DNA from 2 places in the Enterococcus sp. AZ194 genome. Region 2 is predicted to be linked to the other one. Evidence: a T-box and tRNA genes for the amino acid it is inferred to sense, from the RefSeq annotation. Region 2 holds a T-box; the other holds one or more tRNA genes.
The links. A T-box is a leader RNA that pairs with one kind of tRNA and senses whether it is charged. The one in region 2 lies ahead of serS (serine--tRNA ligase), so its partner is inferred to be a tRNA-Ser.
Positions count from the first base shown of each region.

Region 1: it encodes a tRNA-Ser, which carries the amino acid that the T-box ahead of serS (serine--tRNA ligase) is inferred to sense. The anticodon was not compared.

Region 1 is NZ_JBIOQR010000001.1:3,354,437-3,363,798, reverse strand. Features, by position in the region: gene IGI37_RS15610 (GH25 family lysozyme) at 1-24, shown strand, start outside; gene IGI37_RS15605 (peptidoglycan amidohydrolase family protein) at 84-1,409, shown strand; tRNA gene IGI37_RS15600 (tRNA-Ser) at 1,601-1,690, shown strand; gene IGI37_RS15595 (hypothetical protein) at 1,841-2,365, opposite strand; gene IGI37_RS15590 (hypothetical protein) at 2,650-2,694, opposite strand; gene IGI37_RS15585 (DUF4352 domain-containing protein) at 2,942-3,877, opposite strand; gene IGI37_RS15580 (YitT family protein) at 4,112-4,978, shown strand; gene IGI37_RS15575 (YeiH family protein) at 5,122-6,150, opposite strand; gene IGI37_RS15570 (LysR substrate-binding domain-containing protein) at 6,439-7,260, shown strand; gene IGI37_RS15565 (FtsW/RodA/SpoVE family cell cycle protein) at 7,752-8,933, shown strand; gene IGI37_RS15560 (arsenate reductase family protein) at 8,968-9,324, shown strand; gene IGI37_RS15555 (glycine cleavage system protein H) at 9,326-9,362, shown strand, end outside.
Region 2 is NZ_JBIOQR010000001.1:25,614-45,536, forward strand. Features, by position in the region: gene IGI37_RS00125 (YidC/Oxa1 family membrane protein insertase) at 1-141, opposite strand, end outside; gene rnpA (ribonuclease P protein component) at 156-494, opposite strand; gene rpmH (50S ribosomal protein L34) at 617-751, opposite strand; gene dnaA (chromosomal replication initiator protein DnaA) at 1,282-2,619, shown strand; gene dnaN (DNA polymerase III subunit beta) at 2,800-3,930, shown strand; gene yaaA (S4 domain-containing protein YaaA) at 4,157-4,399, shown strand; gene recF (DNA replication/repair protein RecF) at 4,386-5,507, shown strand; gene gyrB (DNA topoisomerase (ATP-hydrolyzing) subunit B) at 5,508-7,457, shown strand; gene gyrA (DNA gyrase subunit A) at 7,477-10,023, shown strand; gene rsmG (16S rRNA (guanine(527)-N(7))-methyltransferase RsmG) at 10,313-11,029, shown strand; gene IGI37_RS00175 (ParA family protein) at 11,041-11,808, shown strand; gene IGI37_RS00180 (ParB/RepB/Spo0J family partition protein) at 11,795-12,685, shown strand; gene IGI37_RS00185 (DUF951 domain-containing protein) at 12,698-12,880, shown strand; gene ychF (redox-regulated ATPase YchF) at 12,897-13,997, shown strand; gene IGI37_RS00195 (DUF1129 domain-containing protein) at 14,084-14,779, shown strand; gene guaB (IMP dehydrogenase) at 15,038-16,522, shown strand; gene serS (serine--tRNA ligase) at 16,634-17,911, opposite strand; T-box leader at 17,999-18,221, opposite strand; gene IGI37_RS00210 (sensor histidine kinase) at 18,346-19,578, opposite strand; gene IGI37_RS00215 (response regulator) at 19,568-19,923, opposite strand, start outside.

The DNA.
Region 1 (9,362 bases), 3.3 Mb from region 2:
TGGGATGTTTTAGGAAGTAATTAAAAGGATAGGTTTTTCTATCAAATGAATACAAATTAATTATAAAAGGAGAATGTAAACAAATGGCAAGTATTGATAAAATGATTCAATGGTTTAAAGATCGTGAAGGGAAAGTAACTTACTCAATGAGTAATCGTTATGGTCCAAATAGTTATGATTGTAGTTCATCAGTGTATTATTCGCTGATTGCAGGAGGATTTTTACCTACTGGTAGTATGGGGAATACGGACTCGCTCTTCAGATTAGAAGGCAGTCTGCTGATTCCAATCGGCCGTGCAGAAGTGAAACGAGGCGATATTTTTGTCGCCGGATACAAAGGTGGATCTGCTGGTTCAGCTGGACATACAGGTGTGTTCTTAAGCAACGATACAATTATTCATTGCACATACCCTAAAAATGGAATCGCAACAACTCCAGCAAAAAACTGGATGGGCGATTATTCAGGACTACCAGTATATTATTATCGATTGAAAGGAGCAGAAAATAATTATCCTGCGGAATCGTTTAATAAAAAAGTGACCATTACAAAAGCAGATTGGACTCTTTGGGGAGATCTCGAATATAAAACAAAGAAAGGTCTTACTAAGTTAGGAACAGTATATGAAGCAAAGAAAATTTTTACAGTGAATGCTAATAAGTACTACGAATTATATGTTTCAGGGGAATTTTCTGGATTCTTAAATGTAGATGGTGCCAAAGAATTGAAGTCTACTACAACAAACGACATATATGTATCTGCGATAAGTCCCAATTATAAACTCTGGGGTAACTTTTTCTTTAACAAAGAGCTTGGCAATACGGGAGAGTATAAAAAAGGATTGGTTTATAAAGCGAAATACAAATATACATTAGGTAACGGAGATTCATATTATTCACTTTATCAAGGTGGCGAGTGGAAAGGATACATTAATGTTAAGGCCGTACAGGTATGTTCTCCAATTGCGCAAAATGATATGTATATAACGGCAACCACATCAACTTACGCAATTTGGGAAAACTTATATTGGACTTCTAAGCTGGTAGAGGCAACTAAACAAGGCGATGTATACAAGGCTAGATATAAATATACTATAGGAAATGGCCACTCATATTATTCATTATACAGAGGCGATAACTGGAAGGGGTATATTAATTCAACTGGAATGCGAAAAATGGACTCGGTCTTGGTAAATAAAAAAGTGAAAATAGATGGAAGCAAAACATACAATATTTGGAAAGATCTATATTGGTCCAATTCTATTGGGAAATCAAACGAACCGAAATTTTCTGGCAAATTATTTACAGCAAAGTATTCCTACTTATTAGGTGATGATACGGTATATTATTCACTGTATGATGGGAGCACATGGATAGGCTACATTGGAAAAGGTGGAACGATTCTTCAGTAAAGATATACAACACAATAGACAAGCAGCGGCTTTAGAATGAAGAGCCTGTGATGCTAACTAAAAAATATCACAGGCTTACCTTTCGTTCATGGTGCAGGAGAATTATTCATTAGTATGGTAAACACGAATTTGTGGGAAATAGGTTGCCACTAGACTAATTATTCAAAGTATGAGAAAATTCTATTGTTACTGGGAGGTTACTCAAGTCCGGCTGAAGAGGACAGACTCGAAATCTGTTAGGCGGGTTAAACCGCGCAAGGGTTCGAATCCCTTACCTTCCTTATGTATGTTTTCTCGAGTTGAAAAGGCTCAAAGTCACTTTGTACTGGTGACTTTGAGCCTTTTTCATAGTAAGGAAAACTGTTATTTAAATGTAGACATTGTACATTGATGAATAGATGTTTTCTTCTAGCTGTCTAAATGAGTATTTACTACTGTAAAGAGGTTCGGTAGCCTTCAATTAAATCACTCAAGTTATCACGGTAGCTAATAAGGAAATCAACAAGGGAATCTTTGCCGACTAAGAGTTTATCGCCCATATCTTTATATTGAGTTTGTTGAGCTGCAAAAGCTTGATCATATTGGTCTTTTTGCATTTGGAAGCTTGCTTCATCATAGAGGACAGTGTCTTTAACAGTTTCTTCATACTCAGAGAGATAGTTTTCAATGATTTTATGATACATACTAAGATAATCACTGTATGTTTTAATAGATTGAATTGTATTATCAGACACATCTTTAGGCTGAAATGCTACTTTAGTTGCAGGGGTATATTCTGACGTTTCTCGTTCGATAGATGTGGATGATTCTGAGGGTTCTGAAGAATCATCTAGCTTGGTAGATTCAATTGTGTTTGCTTCGTTAGTACTTGAAGATTCAACTACTTCTGACTGGGTATTTTTGGATGTTGATTCTTTTTCTTTTGAATCACCGCAAGCGGTTAAGGTTAGCGACACTACGATAATAGTAAATAGGCCTAAAATCTTTTTTATTTGGATAATCCTCCTGTAATATAGTTCTTTTTAATGTTATTTAGTGAAAATTTGTACGAGCTTGCAAGTTATATAAGCAAAATAAATACATCCATAATTATGCTATCAGAACTAGATAATTAGTTTTTCGCTACATAGGTATTTATGCAAGTGTAAGAATAGAAACTGTTTCCTAATACTTATATCAGGAAGATTATCTATGCGTATTGAACCTGTTCCTCGGTGAACTTTTCATAAATTAATTGATCCTATAATCCTTGATATGAAAAGGATTGATAATCTAAATATTCTATAGCACTAAGTAATGCCTGCTGATTCCAATCCGTTTCAATACTATCTATCGCAAATTGTGTGGCATCTGCTGGATATTGTTCATATATAAGTTAATCATAAAATCCTAGTTTGGAAAAAGCACTGTAATCTAAATAGTCCTCTGCTGAGCCTATCGCATTTGTAAATTGAAGAAAGGGTAGTTTATTTTGTTTGTTTATGATTTTTGGATTTTATTTGAATAAAATAATCGTAACTTTAATAACTTTATTAGTAGCTTAATTCGGACACATAGCTGCCTTTCCAAATTGCGTCGTCAAGTCGAAAATCATAGTTTTCTTCTTCAGTAGGTATATCATAATATACTGAGAATCCGTAAAGTTCACCAGGTGCCAAAGTTTGAGCACGTGTAGGGCGCTTCTCATACTGCTTAATTTCTGCACCTGTTTCATCATAAAAAGAAAAATTTAAGGGAGAAAAACTAGCGGATACATCGCCCGAATTTACGACAGTGTAGGAAACCACAGAAAAAAATGCTCCTTCAGGCTTATAGTAGGAATTCCCCCTGCTCTTTGAGATATCCTCGACTGTTATATCGAAGGTTGTTCCGTCGAGTTCATCTGTATAAATTACTGTATCACCTAAGTTGAACGTATTTATTCCTTTGCTAGGCTTGTCTGATCCAGTTTCTTTTAACTGGACAACTGGCGTGGTGCCGTCCTCGTTTAAAAAGCTTCGAATAGTCGTTAGACTCACTTTGTCTGTTTTGGAGTCAATCCACACGAGTGAAGAAAGTTGAGTGTTCATTTCTGTGTTCACCGTGTATTGAAGTAGTATCAAATTCTCATTTGTTAAATTTTCTTCGGCTATTGTTGAAATATTTTTCTCTTTGTCTAGCTCCTCTGCTGATTTCTTTAGCGTACTCTTCATATCTACTTTCCTTTTTTCATTATCTAGCATTTGTTGAACAAAATCAGAATCCGAACGCCATTCTTTCAAAGGCTGTCCTAATGCTTCGTAGACTGTCTCCTTAGCATCACCTATTTCAATCTTTTCAGCATCTGCTACAGTCAGTTCTTTTACCTCGTGTATTTTTGATTCAGAAGTGGTGCTTGCGTTAGTTGCTGAGGGCTTTGAGTCAGTTGTTTTACACGCACCCATTACGAGTAAGAGGGGCAGGATAAGTACCCATGTGATTTTTTTCATTTTTTGCTCCTTTTTTTTGACACTTTGATTAAGAATCTTTTGACAACCAATAAATCTCATAATTAAAGTGTCGAATGTTATTATGTGATTAATTATAGAATAACAGAATACTCAAACATCTTCAAATTTGGTTTGCCTCGCCAAAAAATAATCACTTTTTCTCCCTCAAGCTCTAGCCCTTCTGAATAGAGTATGTTACGTTAGACTAGGACTTTTTTAGTAGAGGGTGGAATGATGAAAAAATTTGATATGCACTTATTTTTTAAGGATTATATTTATGTGACGATTGGGTCGCTGATTTTGGCGATTACGATGAATACTTTGTTATTGCCCAATCACCTAGTTGCTGGGGGAGCTAGTGGGATTAGTGTTGTTTTGAACCATGCGTTTGGTTGGAATGCAGCGTTGACTCTGTATGCGATTAATCTTCCGTTGTTATTGCTTTGCTTTTTGTTGCTAGGAAAAGCGACGGGGATCAAGACCATTTATGGGAGTTTAGTTTTTCCATTTTTTGTAGGGGTTACAGAGGGCCTACCGGTTGTCACTCACGATGTTTTGTTGAGTGCAATTTTTGGTGGGGTGTTTGCTGGAATTGGGATTGGTTTGGAATTTCGTGGAAGTGCCTCAACAGGGGGGACGGCGATTATTGCTCAGATTGTCAATAAATACTTTCATGTACCATTAGGCGCTTCCGTGTGGGTAGTTGATGGATTAGTTATTTTATCTGCCTTTATTGCCTTTGATATTGATGTTGTTTTGTTTTCATTAATTTGTTTATTTGTGATTGGTCGAGTGATCGATCTAGTTCAAGCAGGACCTGTTCGTTCGAGAAATGTTTTTATTATCTCAAAAGAGTATGTTTTGATGAAAGAGTTACTGACCCAATCGCTGGATAAAGGTGTAACCATGGTGCCAATAGAAAGTGGATTTCGTGGGCAAGAGGGCATGATGTTAATGACTGTGATTCATGAGAAAGATTTTTCTTTGGTGAAAGAAGCCGTTCAAAAAATTGATGGCGAAGCGTTTATTATTTCGATGCCAGCCAATGAAGTATTAGGTCGAGGTTTTGATTTGAAACGTGTGATGGAGTCTATTGAGTAAAACTAACCAGATATGTTAGTTATTACTAACTATATAAGAAAAAATACTCAAAAAGCTGATGTACTGAGTTTGGCTTATTGAGAATGTTATGAATAAGTGAAACGAGCCTTAAAGTTTGAAAAAAACTTTAGGGCTCTTTTTTTTTAAAATTGAAGCAAAAAGATGAGGAGAATGGCAAAAATAGTTTGCAAGCCACCGACCGAAAGCCCATAGAGAAGTAAACGAGGCCCTTCTTTCATAAATTTGGCAAAGTCTAAACGCAAACCAATTGCAGCAAGTGCCGTTATTTCAAACCAGCTGCTGACAAAGTGTGCGGTTTGATCAACAAAAGTAGGCAGGTTGACTAGACTGTTAAGGATACAAAATAATAGAAACCCTAACACATACCAAGGAAGAGATAACTTTTTCTTTTTTGTCTTGGTCTGAACTGAGGGGGGAGTGGGCATTTTTCTCTGAATAAACAGTTCAAAAAGAAAAACGACGGCGACTAATAGAACGATTCGTAAGATTTTAAAGAGCATAGCGAATTGAACAACGGCTTGATTGAGCATGCTAGCTCCTGCGACAACCTGTCCAACAGATTGTAACGTTCCACCGATTAGTGCACTTTTTTCCAATAGTTTTTCTCCGTATAAGAATAAGCCTAAAAATGGCAAGGTGAGCATCATGACAGTTCCAAGCAAGTTAACTAGAGTAATGACTTGTCCTTTTTCTTCGTCTTCTGCATGAATAGCTGGAGCAATAGATGCAATGGCAGAAGAGCCACATATCGCATTTCCACCAGCCATGAGGAGAGAAAAGCTGTCGGAGAATTTCATTTTTTTTCCGATAAGATAGGCGCAAATAATCGTAAGGGACATTTGAATAATGATAAAGATGATTCCTTTGAGGCCAATCTGTGCGATGGTTTGGAAGGTAACTGTAGCACCTAATAAAACAACAGAGACCTCCAATAGTTTGCTTTCGGCAAATTTGGTTCCGACCGCCAGACTTTTTTGTTTGAAGAAAGTGTTTCCTAAAAAGATACCAAGTAAAATGGCGATTGTTGCTCCTCCTAGTTGAGGCACGAGGAGAGCGAGTAATCGGCTAACAGCAGCCACCACAATGGATAGAGCCAAGCCGGGTAAGAAGGGCATAAATTTTTTGGTCATAGATTGAAAAACTTTTGGCATAATAAACTCCTTTGACTGGGGACAAAAAAGTCTCCAAATACTTAAATTTTTAGATAGTCAGTGGCTTAAAGCTTTTGAAGGGAACCGAATAAGAGCTGGATAAATAACAAATGACCTCCAAAAAAGTGCACCAATGAGCGAGCGGTTGAGATGATTCGTGTAAGTCAGTAAAAAATGAACTAGCTAGGCGATTGTTTAAGTCTTCATTAAGTATATAGGAAGTCTATCTATATTTGAAATAAATAGTTATTATAGTTAGTATCAATAAAAATTATGGAAGTGATTGCAATGTTCAAATTACTACAAACCTTTCGAGTTGTCTACGAGACGCGGAATTTCTCACAGAGTGCGGAGATTTTATTCTTATCCCAACCATCTGTTTCTCATCAAATCAAACAATTAGAGACAGAATTACAGGTGGTATTGTTTCAAAGAAATGGACGACAAGAGATGGTGGCGACAAAACAAGCGGACATCTTGTATCAACGAACATTAAATCTTTTGGATGATTGGCAACAGACGGTGGATGCCTTGGTTCAAGAAAGTAATCAAAAGGTCAGCTGCCGAATTGTGGCTTCTCATACATTTGCTGTCTATTGTTTGCCAGAATTAATGACGGAGTTGCTACAAAAATTTCCGAAGGTCTCGTTTGAAATTGTTATGGCAAATTCACATGACGCTTTGGATAAAGTTGCCAAGCATGAAGCGGATATTGGCTTCATTGAAAAGCCACTTGCGACAGAAGGGATTTTACGGCGAGCTATTTTGAGCGATCAATTAGTTTTGGCAGGGAATGTTGCTAGCTCTCCTTGGTTAATCCGAGAGAAAACATCGGGTGTTTATCACTATATGAAGCGTTATTTTGATGAGGAAAATATTACGGAGCCAATTTTGGAGGTTCAAAGTAATGAAGTGATTGTTGCACTGCTAAAACAAGGAATCGGCCGCTCAATTATTTCAAAACGAGCTGTGCCTACTGAAATAGCTTTCGAGCCACTTTCTAAAAGCTACCAGCGCCACTTCTACTTTATAGAAAGAAATCATTTAACTTCGCCTGTGATGAGTCAAGTTATCCAAGCACTGCTGGCCTTCTACGAGGGACGAGAATAGCGGCGGAAAGTTAAAAGGACCTTAGAAAAATGGAAAGCAGCTTGGTCAAAAGGATGTCGGGAAGTAGCTTGGACAAAAGGATATCGGGAAATGACTTGGCTAACAGGCTGTCAGAAGAACGGAAAACGAATTGGAAAGCTGGGCATTAATTAAGTCGAACAAAATACAGAATGGCCTAAACAAAAGGTCAGGCAAATTCGAATACAGGAGCGTTAGGGAAGATGGGAATAGAACGTTAAGCTGAATAGATGATAGAACTGACTAAGGGCAGACAGGTAAATTGTTGAAGAGAGCAACACTTACGATTTAGTAGGAAAAGAGAGTTAAGCTGCTTGGGTGTAGTTAGACAAAGGACAATCCTCCAGCAATAAGTTGGAATGGTTCTGCTAAAAGTTAATTTTTTTCCAAATCTAGAAGAGTCAGACTTTCTTTTATTAGCCGAGACGACTATAATATAAGCCAGTACGTTTTTTGTAGAAAAGGGATGAATAATGGATAAGAATAAAACGAATTCGTTAGATAATAAAATTGATTATGGTGTTATTTTGCCAGTATTTTTACTTTGTTTGATTGGACTGTTGTCGCTTTACGTTGCTTTAACACACGATGAACAGACCAAAGCGATTACGACAGAAATGTTGAAACAGTGTATGTGGTATGGGTTAGGTACGGTAGCAATTATCATTATTATGCATATGCGGTTAAAATGGATTTGGAAATTAACACCATTTATTTACGGCATTGGTTTGGCTGTCATGATGGCCTTGTTAAGATTTTATGATAAGGATATGGATCGTTTGACGGGTTCTAAAAACTGGTTTCGTTTTGGAGCAATGAGTTTTCAACCTTCTGAGCTGATGAAAATTGCGTTTGTTTTGATGCTTGCTTTAGTAGTCACACAACATAATGCCAGAACACGAGAACGAACGTTACGGACGGATGGTTTTTTAATTTTAAAAATGTTTGCGGTCACGGTGCCTGTGATTGTGCTTGTCTTACTTCAAAAAGACTTCGGGACGATGCTGGTCTTTTTAGCCATTTTTGGCGGTGTCTTTTTGATGTCAGGGATTTCTTGGCGGATTATTGTACCTGTATTATTATTTGCTGTGATAGTTGGTGGAGGGACCATTTTTCTGGTTACTACAGAGACTGGTCGTTCATTCTTGAGCGATTTGGGCATTTTCAAAGCCTACCAATTTGCGCGGATTGATTCTTGGCTAGATCCGTTTCACGATGCAGGAGGTGCGTCATATCAACCTGCCCAAGGTTTACTTGCAATCGGCTCTGGTGGGATGTTTGGGAAAGGCTACAATGTTAGTGATATTTACGTACCTGTTCGTGAGTCAGATATGATTTTTACCGTTATCGGTGAGAATTTTGGGTTTGTTGGTGGAGCATTTGTTATTTTACTTTATTTCATTCTGATTTATCGTATGATTCGTGTCTGTTTTGATACTAACAATGAATTTTATGCCTACATTGCAACCGGAATTATAATGATGATTTTGTTCCACGTGTTTGAAAATATTGGGGCAAATATCGGCTTACTCCCACTAACTGGGATTCCGTTACCGTTTATTAGCCAAGGGGGATCAGCTATCTTGGGTAATATGATTGGGATTGGGTTGATTTTATCGATGCGTTATCAATCGGTGAAAGAGCCGGAATTATAAACGAAACACTAAGTGAATGGAGAAAAAAATAGTTATGTACACATTATATTGGTATCCAAAATGTTCTACTTGCCAAAAGGCCAAAAAATGGTTAGAATCACATGATGTTTCATTTGAGACCTATGATATGATTCAAACTCCGCCCAAACCAGAAGTGATTGCTGGCTGGATGGCAAAGAGTCAATGGCCGATTCGTCGTTTTTTTAACACGAGTGGAATGAAATATAGAGAGTTAGGCTTGAAAGATCAGATAGAAAGTTTTACAGTAGAGAAAGCGAGTCAGGTTCTAGCCACCGATGGGATGTTAATTAAACGACCATTGTTAGTGAAAGAGAATCAGGTGGTAGCGATTGGCTTTAAAGAAATCGATTATGAAGGAGCGACCAGTTAAGATGGCAGGAGTACATTTAAAACGTAAAGACAACTTAT
Region 2 (19,923 bases):
TTCTGCAAAGTAGTACACAATGTAACGATCCCAGACTCCCGTACTTTGCGCATTGACCTCACCTGTTGCGCCACACGCAGATAATACAACGACTAGCATTACTAAACCAGCCATTAAAAGTAAACGTTTGTATTTCTTCACTTACTTTTTCCCCTTTATTCAATTATTTTCGCAAGCTTTAAGACATGTTCGAGATTTGAAAGAAGTTCCTTTGAAGGTAACTCATTCGTCAATGGTCGAGCAATCACAATAAAATCTAGCTCTGGATTGATTCTTTCTTTCAGTTCGAACAAACTAGCACGAATTTTTCGTTTGACAGAATTTCTTTCTACCGCATTTCCAATCTTTTTTCCGACCGAAATTCCGACTCGGAAATGTTTTTGATTAGGCTTATCTAAACGATAGACAACAAATCGACGGTTCGCGAAAGAAGTGCCTTCTTGGAAAACCTTTTGAAATTCTCGTTCTTTTTTTACTCGATATGCTTTCTTCATCTAGTTTCCTTCGCTTCTTTCCTTATCTTTCACTCACCCAACAATCATACCATATTTAACTAGGTGGATTCACCTATTTTCTAGGAAAAAAGGTACAAAAAAAACCACTGAAACCCAGTGGCTTAAGCTGAAAGAACTTTTCTTCCTTTAAGGCGACGGCTAGCTAGCACGCGACGGCCATTTTTAGTGCTCATACGTTTACGGAACCCGTGAACTTTTTGACGTTTACGTTTGTTTGGTTGGTATGTTCTTTTCATTTATTCCACCTCCATAAGAGTATTACTATCCATATACACAGACATACTTTGATAGTATACCTAGTAGACCTAGGTTTTGTCAATGATAAATTGTAGAGAAACTCACGTAAATGTCTCGAAAAATTTATCCACAATCTCAATTTTTTTGAGGATAGAGCTGTGAATCAGCAAAAAAATTTTCACAGGCTTTTTGGAGTTTCCCCCCGACTTTTGCACAAATTCACGCCCTGTCAAAAAGTTATCCTCAGGAGTTTTAAACATGTGGAAAAGCGCCTAAAACCCTTTCTGAATCTGAATAGTTTGTCCACAGGTCTTGTTTACTTTTTTTATTAAACCCGAGTTATCCACCTGTTGATTACTCTTGTGGATAACTTTTTATAGGTCTTTGGATTACTTTTTTGTTTTTTCACACAGTTTGTGGATAAATGAAAAGAAATTTTTATTTTCCTTAAAGAATCTGTGGAAAACTTCGCTAAAAAATGCTAAATTAGAACTACCTATTTCTATTTATAAGATAAGGAGGATCTCTGATGGCATCACTGGAAGATATTTGGCTAGATCTTCAAGAGAGTTATCGTGCAGAACTTAGCCCTACCAGCTACAATGCCTGGATCGATACTGCACAACCACTTTCTCTACAGAATAACCAATTAATTATCGAAGTGCCCTCTAGTTTACACAAAAACTATTGGGAAAAAAACTTAGCAACCAAAATTGTTGAAACAGGCTATAAACTAACTGGTCAAGAAATCATTCCTTCATTTGTCGCAGCTGATGAAGAACCTCAGCTTAAACCAGCCATAAAACAAAAAGAAGAAGCACCAAAACCTATCAAACTCGCTAAAAAAGCGATGTTGAATCAAAAGTATACATTTGACACCTTTGTTATCGGTAAAGGCAATCAGATGGCACATGCTGCAGCACTTGTTGTTGCTGAAGATCCTGGATCGATGTACAATCCCTTGTTCTTTTATGGAGGCGTTGGATTAGGAAAGACTCACTTGATGCACGCAATTGGCCATCAAATGTTATTAAATCAACCAGATGCCAAAGTTAAATACGTCAGTAGTGAGACCTTTGCCAATGATTTCATTAACTCTATCCAAAACAAAACCAGTGAAGAATTCCGCCAAGAATATCGCAACGTTGAGCTCTTACTCGTCGATGATGTCCAATTCTTCGCAGAAAAAGAAGCGACACAAGAAGAGTTCTTCCATACCTTTAACGCTTTATATAATGATGGAAAACAAATTGTCCTAACCAGTGACCGTTTGCCAACTGAGATACCAAAACTAGAAGAGCGACTCGTTTCGCGTTTTGCGTGGGGCTTATCTGTTGATATTACCCCTCCAGATTTGGAAACCAGAACCGCTATTTTACGGAAAAAAGCGGCGGCTGAGCGCTTGGAAATTCCAGATGACACGTTAAGTTATATTGCCGGTCAGATTGACTCCAATATTCGTGAGCTAGAAGGCGCGTTGGTTCGCGTACAGGCGTTTGCTACTATTAATAGTTCAGACATCACCACGAGTTTAGCTGCTGATGCACTGAAAACACTTAAGTCTGGGCGAGGTCATAGCCAGCTGTCGATTCTTCAAATTCAAGAGGAAGTTGCCAAGTACTATCATATTCAGATGAAAGACTTAAAAGGTAAAAAGCGTGTCAAATCGATTGTGGTGCCCCGTCAGATTGCGATGTATCTTTCTCGAGAGCTTACAGATAATTCTCTTCCTAAGATTGGCGCAGAATTTGGCGGAAAAGATCATACAACGGTGCTGCATGCCCACGAAAAAATTGAACAATTACTCAATACCGATTCAACCATGCAAAATGAAATTTCAGAAATTAAGAACTTCCTACTAAACTAGTGAACGAATCTGCAAAAATTAATTTGTGGATAACTTTTAAAATTGACTTTCTTTTTTCCACAGGATATACACAAGCAAAAAGACTTGTGCCTGATACGAGAAATTAGTTTTCCACAGGATTAACAGGCCCTACTACTTTTATTATCTCTTATTAATAAATAAAACAAAGGAGTTACCCTCATGAAATTCTCTTTAAAACGCACAATCTTTATGCAAGAATTACAAACCGTCCAAAGAGCCATCTCTTCAAAAACAACTATTCCCATTTTGACAGGGGTAAAAATCTTAGTCACAGAAGAAGGTTTGACTTTAACCGGAAGTAACGCTGATATTTCTATAGAAACATTTTTAAGTGTGCAGGATGAAAATTCTCTTCTACAGATTGAAGAAACAGGCAAGATTGTTTTACAAGCTCGTTTCTTTAGTGAAATTATTCGTCGTTTACCTGAAGAAGAAGTTTCTATTGAAATGCTTGAAAACAATCAAGTGGCGATTACTTCAGGAAAAGCTCATTTTACAATTAACGGGTTAGATGCAGACAACTACCCACATCTACCAGTTATTGAAACAGAAAATCAAATGAAATTACCTGTTCATGTGTTAAACAAATTAATTGCCGAGACAGGCTTTGCTGTTTCTCAACATGAAAGCCGGCCAATTTTAACCGGTGTTCATTTTATCTTAAGTGATCAAAAACTATTAGCTGTGGCAACCGACTCTCATCGTTTGAGTCAACGTGTCATTCCAATTGAACAAGCGGTAGAAAATTTTGACATCGTAATTCCTGGAAAAAGCTTAATTGAGCTGTCTCGTTCATTAACAGATGAAGAAGAGTTAGTTGAGATCAGCATTATGGAAAACCAAGTTCTTTTCAAAACAGAAACGATGTACTTTTACTCACGTTTACTAGAAGGCAAGTACCCAGATACCAATCGGTTAATTCCTTCAAGCTTTAATACTGAGATTGATTTTTATGTACCAACACTTTTAGCTGCGATTGAACGTGCCTCACTTTTATCACATGAAGGCCGCAATAATATCGTTCGTTTGACGCTTGATGCTGATTCTGTTGTTTTATCAGGGAACTCACCAGAAGTTGGGAAAGTCGAAGAAAGCTTGAGTTACGAGAAAGTCACTGGCGAACCCTTAGAGCTCTCCTTTAATCCTGATTACATGAAAGCTGCTCTTAGAGCCTTTGGTGACATGAGTGTGACGGTCAAATTCATTTCAGCTGTTCGCCCATTCACATTAGAACCAACTGAAAGCTCTGTCGAATTTATCCAATTAATTACGCCAGTTCGGACAAATTAATTTTTTATTTTCATCTTTTTTTGAAAGTTTTTGAAAAAGTAAAAAGAATATCCTATCTGCAGAAGGTCTTAAAATCGATTTTAAGGCCTTCTGCTTTGTTTTAAATAGAAAAGACTTTTTTTAGGTAAAAGCCCTTAGATTTAAAAATATATAGGGAAATTTGTTTTATTCGCTTAAAAAGGGTATAATAGAGTGTATGTTTATCAGAGAAAATGAGGGATGCTAATTGAAAGAAAAAGTCATTTTGAAAACAGATTACATGACTTTAGGACAAGTCCTAAAAGAGGTCAATATTATTAGCAGTGGCGGTCAAGCCAAATGGTACTTAGCCGAGCATACCGTGTTTGTCGATGGAGAGCCTGAAAACCGTCGTGGACGTAAATTATATCCGGGCATGATGTTAGAAATACCTGATGAAGGTACTTTTTTTATGAAAAAAAAGGAAATGACGTCTGATGAAACTGAGTAATATCCAACTCAAAAATTATCGTAACTATGAAGAGTTGTCGTTAACTTTTTCAAAGAACTTAACGATTTTTTTGGGAGAAAATGCCCAAGGGAAAACAAATATTTTAGAGAGTCTCTACGTTTTAGCCATGACTCGAAGCCACAGAACCAACAATGAACAAGAATTGATTCAGTGGGGAAAAGAGCAAGCTTACATAATGGGAACGGTAGAACGCCATCTTTCAAAGACACCGTTAGAATTAACGTTGTCCAAAAAGGGCCGGAAAACAAAGATTAATCACATCGAGCAAAAACGATTGAGTAGTTATGTCGGGCAGCTGAACGTGATTTTGTTTGCGCCGGAAGATCTTTCTCTTGTGAAAGGTAGCCCTCAGCTGAGAAGAAAATTCTTAGATATGGAGATTGGCCAAATCAACCCAATTTATTTGTTTGACCTGGTTCAATATCAATCTGTTTTAAAGCAACGCAACCAGTATCTGAAACAGCTGGCTGAAAAAAAACAGACGGATTTGATTTATTTGGATATTTTAACGGAACAGCTTGCCGAATTTGGTGGAAAAGTTTTATTTGCTCGACAGAAGTTTGTGAAACGTTTGGAACACTGGGCGAATTTATTACATCAACAAATCAGTCATCAAAAAGAGAACCTTCAGATTTCTTATGTGGCAACGGTGCCGTTTGGTGAAGAAACCACAGCAGAGGATATCCAGGAGCTTCTTTTGCAGGAGCTTCAGCGAAATAGAAAAAAAGAACTCTTTAAAGCCTCGACGTTTCTTGGTCCTCATAGGGATGATTTACAATTTTTTGTCAATGAACAAAATGTGCAAACTTATGGTTCCCAAGGCCAACAACGGACAACCGCTTTGAGTATCAAACTAGCTGAGATTGATTTGATGAAGGAAGAGACGGGCGAATACCCAATTTTACTTTTGGATGATGTGATGAGTGAGTTAGATGATTCTAGACAGCTCCATTTACTAGAAACAATTGAAGGGAAAGTGCAAACTTTTTTGACAACGACAACGCTGGATCATGTAAAAAATAAAATGACTGTTGAACCGGAGATTTTTTATGTTCATCAGGGAGAAATAAAAGGAGCAGAGACCTAAATGACAGAAGAAGAAAAAAGTTTAGTGGAACGTGCCAAGGAATATGATGCCAGTCAGATTCAAGTTCTGGAAGGCTTAGAGGCCGTTCGTAAACGTCCAGGGATGTATATTGGTTCAACAAGTGGTGAAGGTCTTCATCATTTGGTATGGGAAATCGTTGATAACTCGATTGATGAAGCGTTAGCTGGTTTTGCGACATCGATTCACGTAGTCGTAGAAGAAGATAACAGTATTACCGTTATTGATGATGGTCGAGGAATTCCAGTAGGGATCCAAGCCAAAACAGGTCGTCCTGCTGTTGAAACAGTTTTTACTGTCTTACATGCTGGGGGAAAATTCGGCGGTGGCGGTTATAAAGTATCTGGGGGGCTACATGGAGTAGGTTCATCTGTTGTAAATGCCTTGTCTTCTGTTTTAGATGTAAAAGTCTATAAAGAAGGTAAAATTTATTTTCAAGAGTACCAACGCGGTGCTGTGATGAATGATTTGAAGGTCATTGGAGAAACAGATCGAAGCGGAACAGAAGTTCACTTTATTCCCGATCCAGAGATCTTTACAGAAACAACTGTCTTTAACTTTGATAAATTAGCAACACGTGTCAGAGAGCTTGCTTTCTTGAATCGTGGGTTGCATATTTCAATAGAAGATCGTCGAGAAGAAAAACCAGTCCTTCGCGAGTACCATTACGAAGGTGGGATTAAGAGTTATGTGGAACATTTGAATGCGAATAAAGATGTTCTTTTCCCAGAGCCCGTGTTTATTGAAGGCGAACAACAAGACATTATTGTCGAAGTTTCTATGCAATATACAGATGGGTATCATTCGAATATTTTAAGTTTTGCCAACAATATTCATACCTATGAAGGTGGGACCCATGAATCAGGGTTCAAAACTTCGTTAACGCGTGTGATTAATGATTATGCACGCAAACAAAAGTTAATGAAAGAAAATGATGAAAACTTAACCGGGGAAGATGTTCGTGAAGGTTTGACAGCTGTTATCTCAATCAAACATCCAGATCCTCAGTTTGAAGGACAAACCAAAACAAAACTAGGAAATTCGGAAGTTCGAACAGTTACTGACCGTCTTTTCTCAGAACACTTTGGCAAATTCTTGATGGAAAACCCAACAGTCGGTCGTCAGATTGTTGAAAAAGGAATGTTGGCTTCAAAAGCGCGTCTAGCAGCTAAACGTGCGCGTGAAGTGACTCGTCGTAAAGGCGCCTTAGAAATCAGTAATTTACCAGGAAAACTAGCCGATTGTTCAAGTAATGTTCCTGAAAAATGCGAATTGTTCATCGTCGAAGGAGACTCTGCCGGTGGATCTGCAAAACAAGGAAGAAGTCGTGAGTACCAAGCGATTTTACCTATTCGTGGGAAAATCTTGAATGTCGAAAAAGCCAGCATGGATAAAATTTTAGCGAACGAAGAAATTCGCTCACTATTTACAGCGATGGGAACAGGCTTTGGTTCTGATTTTGATGTCTCAAAAGCGCGTTACCACAAACTAGTCATCATGACCGATGCCGATGTCGATGGCGCGCATATCCGGACGCTTTTATTGACTCTCTTTTATCGTTATATGCGTCCAATTGTGGAAGCAGGGTATGTCTATATTGCGCAGCCTCCTTTATATGGCGTGAAACAAGGGAAAAACATTACCTACGTTCAACCAGGGAAAAATGCAGAAGAAAACTTGAAAAAAATTATGAGTGAATTACCAGCGAGTCCAAAAGCAACGGTTCAGCGTTACAAAGGGCTAGGAGAAATGGATGACCATCAATTGTGGGAAACAACCATGGATCCAGAGCGCCGAATGATGGCACGAGTGAGCGTGGATGATGCGATTGAAGCCGATCAAATCTTTGAAATGTTGATGGGAGACAAGGTTGAGCCTCGTCGTGCGTTTATTGAAGAAAACGCCCATTACGTGAAGAATTTAGATATTTAACCTTGAAGGAGGGAATTTCGTGAGTGAAGAAATCAAAGAAAATATCCATGACGTCAATCTGACGAGTGAAATGAGAGAGTCCTTCATTGATTATGCAATGAGTGTTATCGTTGCTCGTGCATTACCAGACGTTCGTGACGGCTTAAAGCCCGTTCATAGAAGAATTCTTTATGGGATGAATGAACTTGGGGTAACCCCCGATAAACCACATAAAAAATCAGCCCGGATTGTTGGGGATGTTATGGGTAAATACCATCCTCATGGGGATAGTGCGATTTATGAATCAATGGTTCGTATGGCACAACCATTTAGCTATCGTTACATGCTAGTAGACGGCCACGGAAACTTTGGTTCAGTCGATGGCGATGGTGCGGCAGCAATGCGTTATACAGAAGCCCGAATGAGCAAAATTGCGATGGAAATGTTGCGTGATATTAACAAAAATACCGTTGATTATCAAAGTAACTATGATGATACTGAGCGTGAACCCAATGTGTTACCAGCTCGTTTCCCCAACCTTTTGGTGAATGGGACAACAGGGATTGCAGTTGGGATGGCAACAAACATTCCACCTCATAATTTGAATGAAGTTGTGGCTGCGGTAAACCTCTTAATGGAAAACCCAGATGTTACGACCAACGAATTAATGGAAGTTTTACCAGGACCAGATTTCCCAACAGGCGGGTTAGTTATGGGGAAATCAGGCATCAGAAAAGCTTATGAAACAGGTAAGGGTTCAATTACCATTCGAGCAAAAGTTGAAATTACAGAAATGCCTAATGGAAAAGAACGAATCTTAGTGACTGAGCTTCCTTATGTGGTAAACAAAGCCAAATTAATTGAACGTATTTCAGAATTGCACCGCGAAAAACGAATTGAAGGAATCACAGATCTTCGCGATGAATCTTCTCGTGAAGGGATGCGTATTGTCATTGATGTCCGTCGCGATGTCAGTGCATCAGTTATTTTGAACAATTTATACAAATTAACTTCTCTACAAACTTCATTTGGTTTTAACATGTTGGCTATTGAAAAAGGCGTTCCAAAAGTCTTAAGCTTAAAACAAATTCTAGAAAACTACATCGAACATCAACGAGAAGTAATTGTTCGTCGTACAGAATTTGATAAACAAAAAGCAGAAGCAAGAGCGCATATTTTAGAAGGTCTGCGAATTGCGCTAGATCACATTGATGAAATTATTCGAATTATTCGAAGTGCCAAAGCAGAAGATGAAGCCAAAAGAACTTTAATTGAACGTTTCGACTTCTCAGACCGTCAAGCACAGGCTATCTTAGATATGCGTTTGCGTCGATTGACTGGTTTAGAACGCGATAAGATTGAAAATGAATATCAAGAACTCTTAAAACTGATTGCGGACTTAACCGATATTTTGGCGAATCCGGGACGAGTAACAGAGATTATCAAAACTGAATTAGGTGAGATTGGTGCTCGTTTTGGTGACAAACGTCGAACAGAGCTTCTCGTAGGTGAAGTCTTGAGTCTGGAAGATGAAGACTTGATTGAAGAAGAAGAAATCGTTATTACGTTAACCAATAATGGTTATATCAAACGTGTCGCTAACAGTGAATTTAGAGCGCAACGTCGTGGGGGCCGTGGTGTTCAGGGAATGGGCATTCACAACGATGATTTCGTGAAGAATCTGGTTTCTTGTTCGACACACGATACTTTACTCTTCTTCACTAATAACGGTAAAGTTTATCGAGCAAAAGGATATGAAATTCCAGAATATGGTCGCACAGCAAAAGGAATTCCAGTGATTAATCTATTAGGAATTGACTCAGCTGAGAAGATTCAAGCGATTATTTCTGTTGAAGGACAAGCTGAGGATGGTCATTATCTGTTCTTTACTACTCGTTTAGGAACGGTTAAACGGACGACTGTTACAGCCTTTTCAAATATCCGAAGCAATGGCTTAATTGCGATTGGATTGAAGGATAATGATGAGCTAGTCAACGTATTAATGACAGATGGCACAGCCAATATCATTATTGGAACGCATACTGGATATTCTGTAACCTTTAAAGAAGAGGTCGTTCGAGATATGGGACGAACAGCTTCTGGGGTTCGCGGTATTCGTTTGAGAGAAGATGATTATGTCATCGGCGCAGCAACGATGGATAAAGGCAAAGAAGTGCTTGTGATTACTGAAAATGGTTATGGAAAACGGACGAAAGTCTCTGAATATCCAGTCAAAGGCCGTGGTGGTAAAGGGATCAAGACTGCCAATATTACACCAAAAAATGGACCACTAGCTGGTTTAACAACTGTAACAGGCGAAGAAGATATCATGTTGATTACAGATAAAGGTGTGATTATCCGCTTTAGCGCTAGCACCGTTTCACAAACAGGTCGTTCAACCTTGGGCGTTCGTTTGATGAAGATGGAGACTGAATCAAAAGTGGTAACGATGGCGATTGTTGCTCCTGAAGAACTTGAAGAAGAGACAACAGAAACAACATCAGGTACAGAGAACGCAAATGATACAACCGTTATCGAAGAAACGATTCAAGAGATGACGACAGAAATAGAAGAAACAGAAGAATAAGCTGGACAAACGATCGGTAGGTTTCTATCGGTCGTTTCTTCTGTAAAAAATGAGTCTATTCTTTTTTTACAGAAGGATTGCGGCAGAAGATTTGTGTGAGTTACCTTGCAAAAATGGTTTGAGTAAATGAAAGAATCTTTAAGAAATTTTGGGCATGTGAAACAGCACATTTTTTTATTTTTTAACCAAAAGAATCTATGGATAGGCATTGCAAGAAAGCCGTATTTGCGTTAAAGTAGGATAAGAATGTGTGAAACATTTTTCTGTTTCACAAGAGAAAGGACAGCATATGACACCTGAAGAATTTCAACAGGCCTTAGCCACACATCAGATTGATTTATCAGAGGAGCAGATGGCCCAGTTTGAGCGTTATTTCCATCTATTGGTAGAGTGGAATGAGAAGATGAACTTAACGGCTATCACTGATAAAAAAGAAGTTTATTTAAAACATTTTTATGATTCGTTGACCCTTTCGTTTTCACAAGACTTTTCTCAAAAAGTCTCTTTGTGTGATGTCGGATCGGGTGCAGGATTTCCAAGTATTCCATTAAAAATTGTGTTCCCTGCATTAACGATTTCGATTGTTGATTCTTTAAATAAGCGAATTACTTTCTTGACAGAATTAGTCAAAGAACTAAAATTAGAGGACGTCCACTTATATCATGATCGGGCAGAAACCTTCGGACAGACCAAAGAGATTCGTGAATCGTTTGATTTTGTCACAGCAAGAGCAGTCGCGCGATTAAATGTTCTAAGTGAGCTGTGTTTGCCTTTAGTGAAAAAGGATGGCTATTTCTTTGCCTTAAAAGCAGCCAAAAGTGAAGAAGAGTTGAACGAAGCGAAACCAGCAATCGCAACACTTGGTGGCAAGTTCATTGAAGAGCGTTCATTGAACTTACCCATTACAGAGGATGAGCGTCATGTGTTAGTGATTCAAAAGAAAAAAGAAACGCCTAAAAAATATCCAAGAAAACCAGGTTTGCCCAATAAGCAACCGTTGAAATAGGAGGAGACTCGATGGCACGGATTATTTCTGTCGCAAACCAAAAAGGTGGCGTGGGAAAAACCACGACGACTGTTAATTTGGGTGCGTGTTTAGCGTTTAATGGAAAAAAAGTTTTACTTGTTGATATTGATGCCCAAGGAAATGCTACAAGTGGGATTGGTATTAGAAAACCGGATGTTGATCAAGATGTCTATGATGTGCTGGTCAATGAGACACCCATCAAAGAAACGATTCTATCAACCACTCGCGAGAATTTAGATATTGTTCCGGCTACGATTCAGCTGGCAGGAGCCGAGATTGAATTAACTTCAATGATGGCAAGAGAATCTCGATTAAAAATGGCTTTAGCGGAAGTGGAAGATATCTATGATTTTATTTTGATTGACTGTCCACCTTCTTTAGGGCATTTGACGATTAATGCGTTCACCTCTAGTGACTCAATCTTGATTCCTGTACAGTGTGAGTATTACGCATTAGAAGGCTTGAGTCAATTGTTAAACACGGTTCGTCTGGTCCAAAAACATTTTAATCCAGAATTAAAAATCGAAGGTGTTCTGTTGACTATGTACGATGCCAGAACGAACTTAGGTGCTGAGGTCGTGGATGAAGTTCGAAAGTATTTTCGTGAAAAAGTCTATGACACGATTATTCCAAGAAATGTTCGCCTATCAGAGGCGCCGAGCCACGGATTATCGATTATTGATTACGATCCACGTTCAAAAGGTGCAGAAGTGTACTTATCTCTAGCAAAGGAAGTGTTAAATCGTGAGCAAGAGTAAAGGCTTAGGTAGAGGAATTGATGCACTATTTCAAGATATTGCGAGCTTGGAGGAAGTTGATGTTCAAAAGGAATCGGTGATTGAGCTTCCCTTAAATGAGCTACGTCCTAATCCGTATCAACCACGGAAAACCTTTGATGAAGCTTCTTTACAAGAGTTAGCGAATTCGATTGAGCAGTCGGGTGTTTTTCAACCGATTATTGTACGTCAATCAGCTGTTAAAGGTTATGAGATTATTGCTGGTGAGCGTCGTTTTCGAGCATCAAAATTAGCCGGCAAAGAAGCAATTCCTGCAATTGTCCGAGAATTTGATGAAGAAGCGATGATGCAAGTCGCAGTTTTGGAAAATTTACAACGGGAAGATTTGAATCCTTTAGAAGAAGCAGAAGCTTACGAAATGTTGATGAAGAACCTCAAACTAACACAGGCCGAAGTTGCAGAACGTTTAGGAAAAAGTCGCCCCTACATTGCAAATTACTTACGTTTATTGACGTTACCTGATTTGGTAAAAGAGATGGTTCAAGATGAGCGTCTTTCTATGGGACAAGCTAGAACTCTGCTTGGTCTAAAGGATAAACAGCTTATTTTAAAATTAGCCAATCGTGCGGTCAAAGAAAATCTAACGGTTCGTCAATTGGAACATTTAGTAAGTGAACTAAATGACAACAAAGGATCAGAAAAGAAAAAAGTTCCTCGTTTGGTTCAAGAAAAGCCCTATTATCTTCGTGAAAGTGAAGATCGTTTGATGGATAAATTTGGTACCAACGTTGAGATTCAAGAAAAAGATGGAAAAGGGAAAATCGAAATTGAGTACCTTTCTCAATCTGATTTAACGCGTATTTTAGATATTTTAAGTATTCGTTTTGATGAAGCATAGGAGGAAAAGCTTATGTATGATTTAGGGGATATTGTTGAGATGAAAAAACCACATGCCTGTCAAACCAATCGTTGGGAGATTGTTCGCATGGGGGCCGATATAAAAATTAAATGCGCGAATTGTGGTCATATTGTGATGATGCCACGTCGTGAATTTGAGAAAAAAATGAAAAAATTACTAGAAAAAAAAGTTTAGAAAGAGTGAAGATACTATGGCACTAACCGCCGGAATCGTGGGTTTACCGAACGTCGGAAAATCGACCTTATTTAATGCAATTACAAAAGCAGGAGCAGAGGCTGCTAACTATCCCTTTGCAACTATTGACCCGAATGTTGGGATGGTAGAGGTTCCTGATTATCGTTTACAAAGATTAACTGAATTAGTGAAGCCTAAAAAAACAGTCCCAACCACTTTTGAATTTACTGATATCGCTGGAATTGTTCGTGGTGCCAGTAAAGGGGAAGGGCTAGGAAATCAATTTTTAAGTCATATCCGCCAAGTAGACGCAATCTGTCACGTGGTTCGTTGTTTTGATGATGACAACATTACCCACGTCGAAGGGCGCGTTGACCCATTAGAAGATATTGATACAATTAATTTGGAGTTGGTCTTAGCTGATTTGGAATCTGTTAACAAACGTTATACACGTGTGGCGAAGATTGCCAAAACCAAAGATAAAGAAGCTGTGGCAGAGTTAGCAGTGTTAGATAAAATTAAACCAGTCTTAGAGGAAGGAATTTCAGCTCGCTCTATCGAATTTACAGATGAAGAACAAAAAATTGTTCGAAGTCTCTTCTTGTTGACAACAAAACCTGTGTTGTACGTAGCAAATGTATCAGAAGAGGAAGTCTCTGATGCAGACAACAACCACTATGTTCAAACAGTTCGTAATTTTGCTTCAAGCGAAAATGCTGAAGTCATCGTCATTTGTGCGAGAGCAGAAGAAGAAATCGCTGAGTTGGATGAGGAAGATAAAGCAGAGTTTCTTGAAGCGTTGGGGATTGAAGAATCAGGTTTGGATCAATTAATTCGTGCAGCCTATGATTTATTAGGCTTGGCTACTTACTTTACAGCGGGTGAACAAGAAGTTCGCGCGTGGACATTCATCAAAGGGATGAAAGCACCTCAAGCTGCTGGAATTATCCATACGGACTTTGAACGAGGCTTTATTCGAGCTGAAACGGTTTCTTTTGAAGACTTAAGTAAGTATGGAAATATGCAAGCTGCCAAGGAAGCAGGGCGTGTTCGTTTAGAAGGAAAAGATTACGTTGTGCAAGATGGCGATGTTATGTTGTTCCGATTTAACGTATAAAAGCTATCAAGTTTCCTATGAACTATGGTAAAATAGCTTTTGTGAATTCCGTTGTTTAGGAACAATGGCGAAGGAGGACAATCGAAATGGAACCAGAAAAACTACGAGAAATCGTTAGTGAAAATCGCAGTCTAGAAACGAAACTAACCAAACGTAACCAACAATATATCTTTGATTTGAAAAAGGCCCTAGTAGCGGCTAACTTAAGCGAAGAAGAAAAAACTTTGGCTTTACATGATATTCTACCTGTATTAGTGGAAGAACAAAAAGGTGGAAAGACAGCTAGACAATTGTTTGGGACGGTCTCTGAACGAACAGAAGCGATTATTAGTAAACCTCAAAAACCAAAATCAACCAGCCCTTGGACGATGTGGTTAGATAATACCTTATTAATCTTCGGAATCTTCAGTATTATGATTTCGGCTATGGCGTTCATTTCACGTGGTACGCAAATGGCTTATGGATTAACAACCTTGGTATTAAGCTCGGCTATCGGTGGTTGGGTCTTCTACTTAATGTACAAATACATCTATCGTTTTGAACAACCAGGCGCAGACAAAAGTCAGAAGCCAGGGATGTTAAAATCAATGGGAATTATTGTCGGAACCACGTTACTATGGGTTCTTTCATTAGCTGCGACAATGATGTTACCACCTGTTGTTAACCCAATCTTTGAACCAGTTGTGGTGATTTTCATAGGAGCGATTGCGTTAGCTGTTCGTTACTACTTAAAGAAAAAATATGGGATTGTGGGCAGTTTAGCTGTTCCACGAAACAGATAATACCTCAAAAAAGTCAGTATCCTTGTGTTGGATGCTGGCTTTTTTTTACGCGTAAAATTCAGGCTCTACATTAAATGATGTGAATGACGGGCATATCATTCACAGAAGGTCTCCTAAAAGCATAGAGAACCGTTAGTAAGTACTAAGGCTTTTATTTTTTAGGTAGAAAAAAATAATAATCACCTCATTAATGTTGACTTGAAAGGTAGAATCTGTTATTTTCATATATAAAATTAAATAAGAGGAGTGGTACTAAAAATGTCCAACTGGGAAACAAAGTTCGCGAAAAAAGGGTTAACTTTTGATGATGTCTTATTGATACCAGCAGAAAGTCACGTGTTACCAAACGAAGTGGATATGAGTGTAAAGCTAGCTAAAAATATTACGTTAAACATTCCAATTATGAGTGCAAGTATGGATACTGTCACTGACAGTAAAATGGCGATTGCGATGGCTCGACAAGGTGGTTTGGGTGTCGTTCATAAAAATATGAGTATCGTTCAACAAGCGGATGAAGTCAGAAAAGTCAAACGTTCAGAAAGTGGCGTTATCATTGATCCTTTCTTTTTAACTCCTCAAAATCTTGTGGCAGATGCAGAGCAATTAATGAGCAAATACAGAATTAGTGGTGTACCAATTGTTGAAACAATGGAAAACCGTAAGCTAGTTGGAATTATTACAAACCGTGATATGCGCTTTGTGACAGATTATCAAATGTTTATTTCAGAAGTGATGACCAAGGATAATCTAGTTACCGCCCCAGTAGGTACCTCTTTAAAGGATGCAGAAAAAATTCTTCAACAACATAAAATTGAAAAATTACCTATCGTTGATTCAGATGGTCGTTTAAGCGGTCTGATTACAATTAAAGATATTGAAAAAGTCATTGAGTTTCCCAATGCTGCCAAAGATGAGCATGGACGTTTACTTGTAGCAGCGGCAGTCGGTGTGACGAGTGATACATTTGACCGCGCACAAGCATTACTTGATGCAGGTGCTGACGCAATTGTAATTGATACCGCACATGGACATAGCGCAGGGGTCATTCGTAAAATTGCAGAGATCCGAGCAACTTTCCCAGAAGCAACCTTAATTGCTGGAAATGTAGCTACGGCCGAAGCAACAAAAGCCCTTTATGATGCAGGGGTTGATGTGGTGAAGGTTGGGATTGGTCCTGGTTCAATTTGTACTACGCGTGTTGTTGCCGGTGTTGGTGTTCCTCAATTAACTGCGATTTATGACGCTGCCTCAATTGCTCGTCAATATGGTAAAGCGATTATTGCGGATGGAGGAATCAAGTACTCTGGAGATATTGTAAAAGCTTTAGCGGCAGGTGGTCATGTGGTGATGCTAGGAAGTATGTTAGCTGGAACGGATGAATCACCAGGCGAATTTGAGATTTATCAAGGCCGTCGTTTTAAAACTTATCGTGGTATGGGCTCATTAGGCGCGATGGAAAAAGGTTCAAGTGATCGTTACTTCCAAGGTGGCGTAAATGAAGCCAACAAGCTAGTTCCTGAAGGGATTGAGGGACGTGTTGCCTATAAAGGAAGCGTCTCAGATATTATTTTCCAGATGATTGGTGGCTTAAAATCAGGTATGGGTTACGTTGGTGCTGGCAATCTACAACAATTGCGCGATGAAGCGCAGTTTGTTCAAATGAGTGGTAGTGGATTAAAAGAATCTCATCCCCATGATGTGCAAATTACGAAAGAAGCACCAAACTATTCAGTCGAATCATAAAAAAATAACGGCCGCCACAGTTAAAAAATTGTGGTAGCCGTTTTGTTATTTAGAAGTTGTTGTTTCGTGGTCAGCAGTTAGTACGCTAGGCCTCATTTGACCGACGTGCCTCTAGTCTTTACCAATAATCTTTAGGCCGCCCATGTAAGGAACAAGAACTTCAGGAACGGTTACTGTACCATCTTCATTTTGATAATTTTCTAGGACTGCTGCAACTGTTCGGCCCACTGCTAAACCAGAACCATTTAAGGTATGTGCATAGTTTGTTTTTCCATTTTCATCACGGTAACGAATCATGGCGCGACGTGCTTGAAAATCTTCACAGTTTGAACAAGAGCTGATTTCACGATACATGTCTTGGGCTGGAATCCAAACCTCTAAGTCATAAGTTTTCGCAGCTGAAAAGCCCATATCGCCAGTTGACAACGCTAAGACACGATAAGGAAGATTTAGTTTTTGTAACAGCATTTCCGCATCATGGGTCATTTTTTCTAGCTCATCATAAGAATGTTGGGCGTCACTGAATTTCACCATTTCCACTTTGTTAAACTGATGTAGGCGGATTAAGCCACGAGTATCACGACCAGCACTTCCTGCTTCAGAACGAAATGCAGGGCTTAACGCCGTAAATTTAATTGGCAAATCTTGGCCCTCTAAAATTTCATTATTGTAGTAGTTTGTCAAAGGGACTTCTGCTGTCGGAATTAAAGTCAAATCTGTCTCCGCTAATTGGAAAACATCCTCTTTAAATTTAGGAAATTGCCCTGTTCCAAACATTGAGTTGCTGTTCACCGCGTAGGGTGTAATCATTTCAGTATAACCATTTTCATAGATATGTTGGTCCAACATAAAGTTATAGAGCGCACGTTCAAGACGAGCACCTAAACCTTTGTAATAAACAAAACGGCTACCAGAAACTTTTGCGCCACGTTCAAAATCGAGAATGTCTAAGTTTTCGGCGATTTCCCAATGGGGTTTTGGTTCAAATGCGAAACTTCTAGGCTGACTCCAACGACGAACCTCTACATTATCCTCTTCATCCTGACCAACAGGAACAGATGAATGAGGTAAGTTAGGAAGGGTTGTTGAGATCAAACGAAGCTGTTCATCAATCTCACCAATTTCCACATCTAGTGCTTTGATTTCTCCACCAACTGTTTTCATCTCCGCAATTTTGTCTGTTGCATCTTGTTTTTCACGTTTTAGCTCGGCAATTTTGGTTGAAACATCATTCCGATATTTTTTCAACTCTTCACTTTTGACTAGTAGAGCCCGTCGACTTTCATCCAAACGAAGAAATTCAACCAAAACCTCTTCTTTGACCCCTCTAGTTTGCAATTTTTCTTTTACTTCATCAAAGTTTTGACGAATCATTTTTACATCTAACATTCCTTTTCCTCCTTAAAGTAAGTGCTGGTTTGAGTTGTAACAAAAACCAAATAAAAAAAACTAGTCCATTCCAAAAAAGAATCTCTTTCTTGGGACGAAATAGTTTGAATTCGCGGTACCACCCAAGTTCAGTTAAAAAACTGCCCTTGTAAACAAGATAACGGTTGTTTGCCGATATAACTTAGACCTACTGTTTTCGTTATATTTCATTATCGAAAAGTGGATTCCAAACTATCTATTATTGACTTTCACCAATCGTCAACTCTCTACAAATAGAATCGTAAGTACTAGCTTTTCTGAATCATATTAACCATAGTATAGTGAATGACAAATTAATTGTCAATTTCTTATGGTAAAAATTGGAACATCCTTCTAAATGAATTCTGCTAAGACCTAGAGATGACTCACCTAAGCCCTAGCTTCTTACACAAAATTTACTTTCGTAGCCCTAGCTTTTTCTTTGTTTCAGAAAGAGTTTTTTCGGTATCTAGTTCGTCAGGATTGTTTCTAGTAATCGGTAAGTGTAGGATGAAGGCCGTCCAGTTTGGATCTGACTTAGCATAAATATAGCCACCATGTAAGGCGACAATACTTTGTGCAATAGCCAAACCCAAACCAGTCCCACCTGTTTCTTGTGAACGAGACTCTTCCACGCGGTAGAAACGATCGAATAACGAGTCGAGTGCGCGTTTTGGAATCATGGCCCCATCATTTTTGACGGTGATGACGGCTTCTGTCCCGACCTTCTCTACTTCTATTACGATATACTTAGCACCTTTTCCGTATTTCAGAGCATTTGATAGAAGGTTATTAAAGACGCGAACCAGTTTTTCTGTATCTCCATCCATAATAAAATGTTCCGGTGAAGAGACGACATGAATCTCGATTTGTTTTTTTGAAGCTTCTAATTCAAAGTCAGCAGCTAACTGTTCCACCAACTGCGTCATATCAAAAGAGGTGATGTTGATTGGTACAGAAGGTTGGCGAACTTTTGTATATTCGAATAAATCTTCTACTAATATTTTCATCTGTTTGGCTTTAACATAAGCAGTATGCGTATACTTTAAGAGATCCTCTTGTGAATGAAACTGTCGATCTTCAATTAACCCAAGATACCCAATAATAGAAGTTAACGGTGTTCGAATATCGTGGCTGACATTTGTAATTAGCTCGTCTTTTGATTTTTCAATACGACGTTCGTCTTCAATGGCAGCAACGGTACTATCAACCAAACCATTGATACTAGAGACGACTCGACTCAAATCGCCACTCAATTCAAATGGGATTCGGTGGTTATAATTTCCATCTGCAATATAATGAAGTTCACTAATAATATGACGTAGCTGCATTTGTCTATACCGACGAATCAGTCGCCAGTAAAGAACTGCCAAGTCGATTAGTAAGAAGGCTGGAACAAAAAAGTTTCGGAAACTTAAGAAGAAATCGGTATTCAATTGATCAGCAAAGACATTCTTTGTTCCCCAAATTGCATTCTCTAATGAAGGAGAGTTTCGAACGACAGAATCTAAAACAACCAAAATCGCTACATTTAATAGAAGTAATAAAACAATCGTAATAATTCCTTCTGCTAAAAGCTCGCTAATTTCCTTAGAAGTAAGAGTAATTCGCTTCTTTTTTTCCTGTGCAACCTTTCTTTTACCTTGCATCAATTTTATAACCAACTCCCCAAACGGTTTGAATCACTTTTTCGCCATCGGTTGCTTCTTCAATTTTATCGCGCAAATGACTTACGTGAACCATTACCGTTTTCGCAGAAACGATACTCTCCTGTTTCCACACGCGTTCAAAAATTTCGTCTGCACTAAAGACACGATTTGGATGACTAGCTAGTAAGTATAAAATACCAAACTCAAGGGCTGTTAATTGGATTTCTTTTCCATCAATCGTTTTGACTTCATGAGAATCTTTATTAATGATTAATGAATGAACTTCCAAAATGTCTGGTTGATCAGGAGTTACTTGCATTTTTGTTCGACGAAGTAATGATTTTA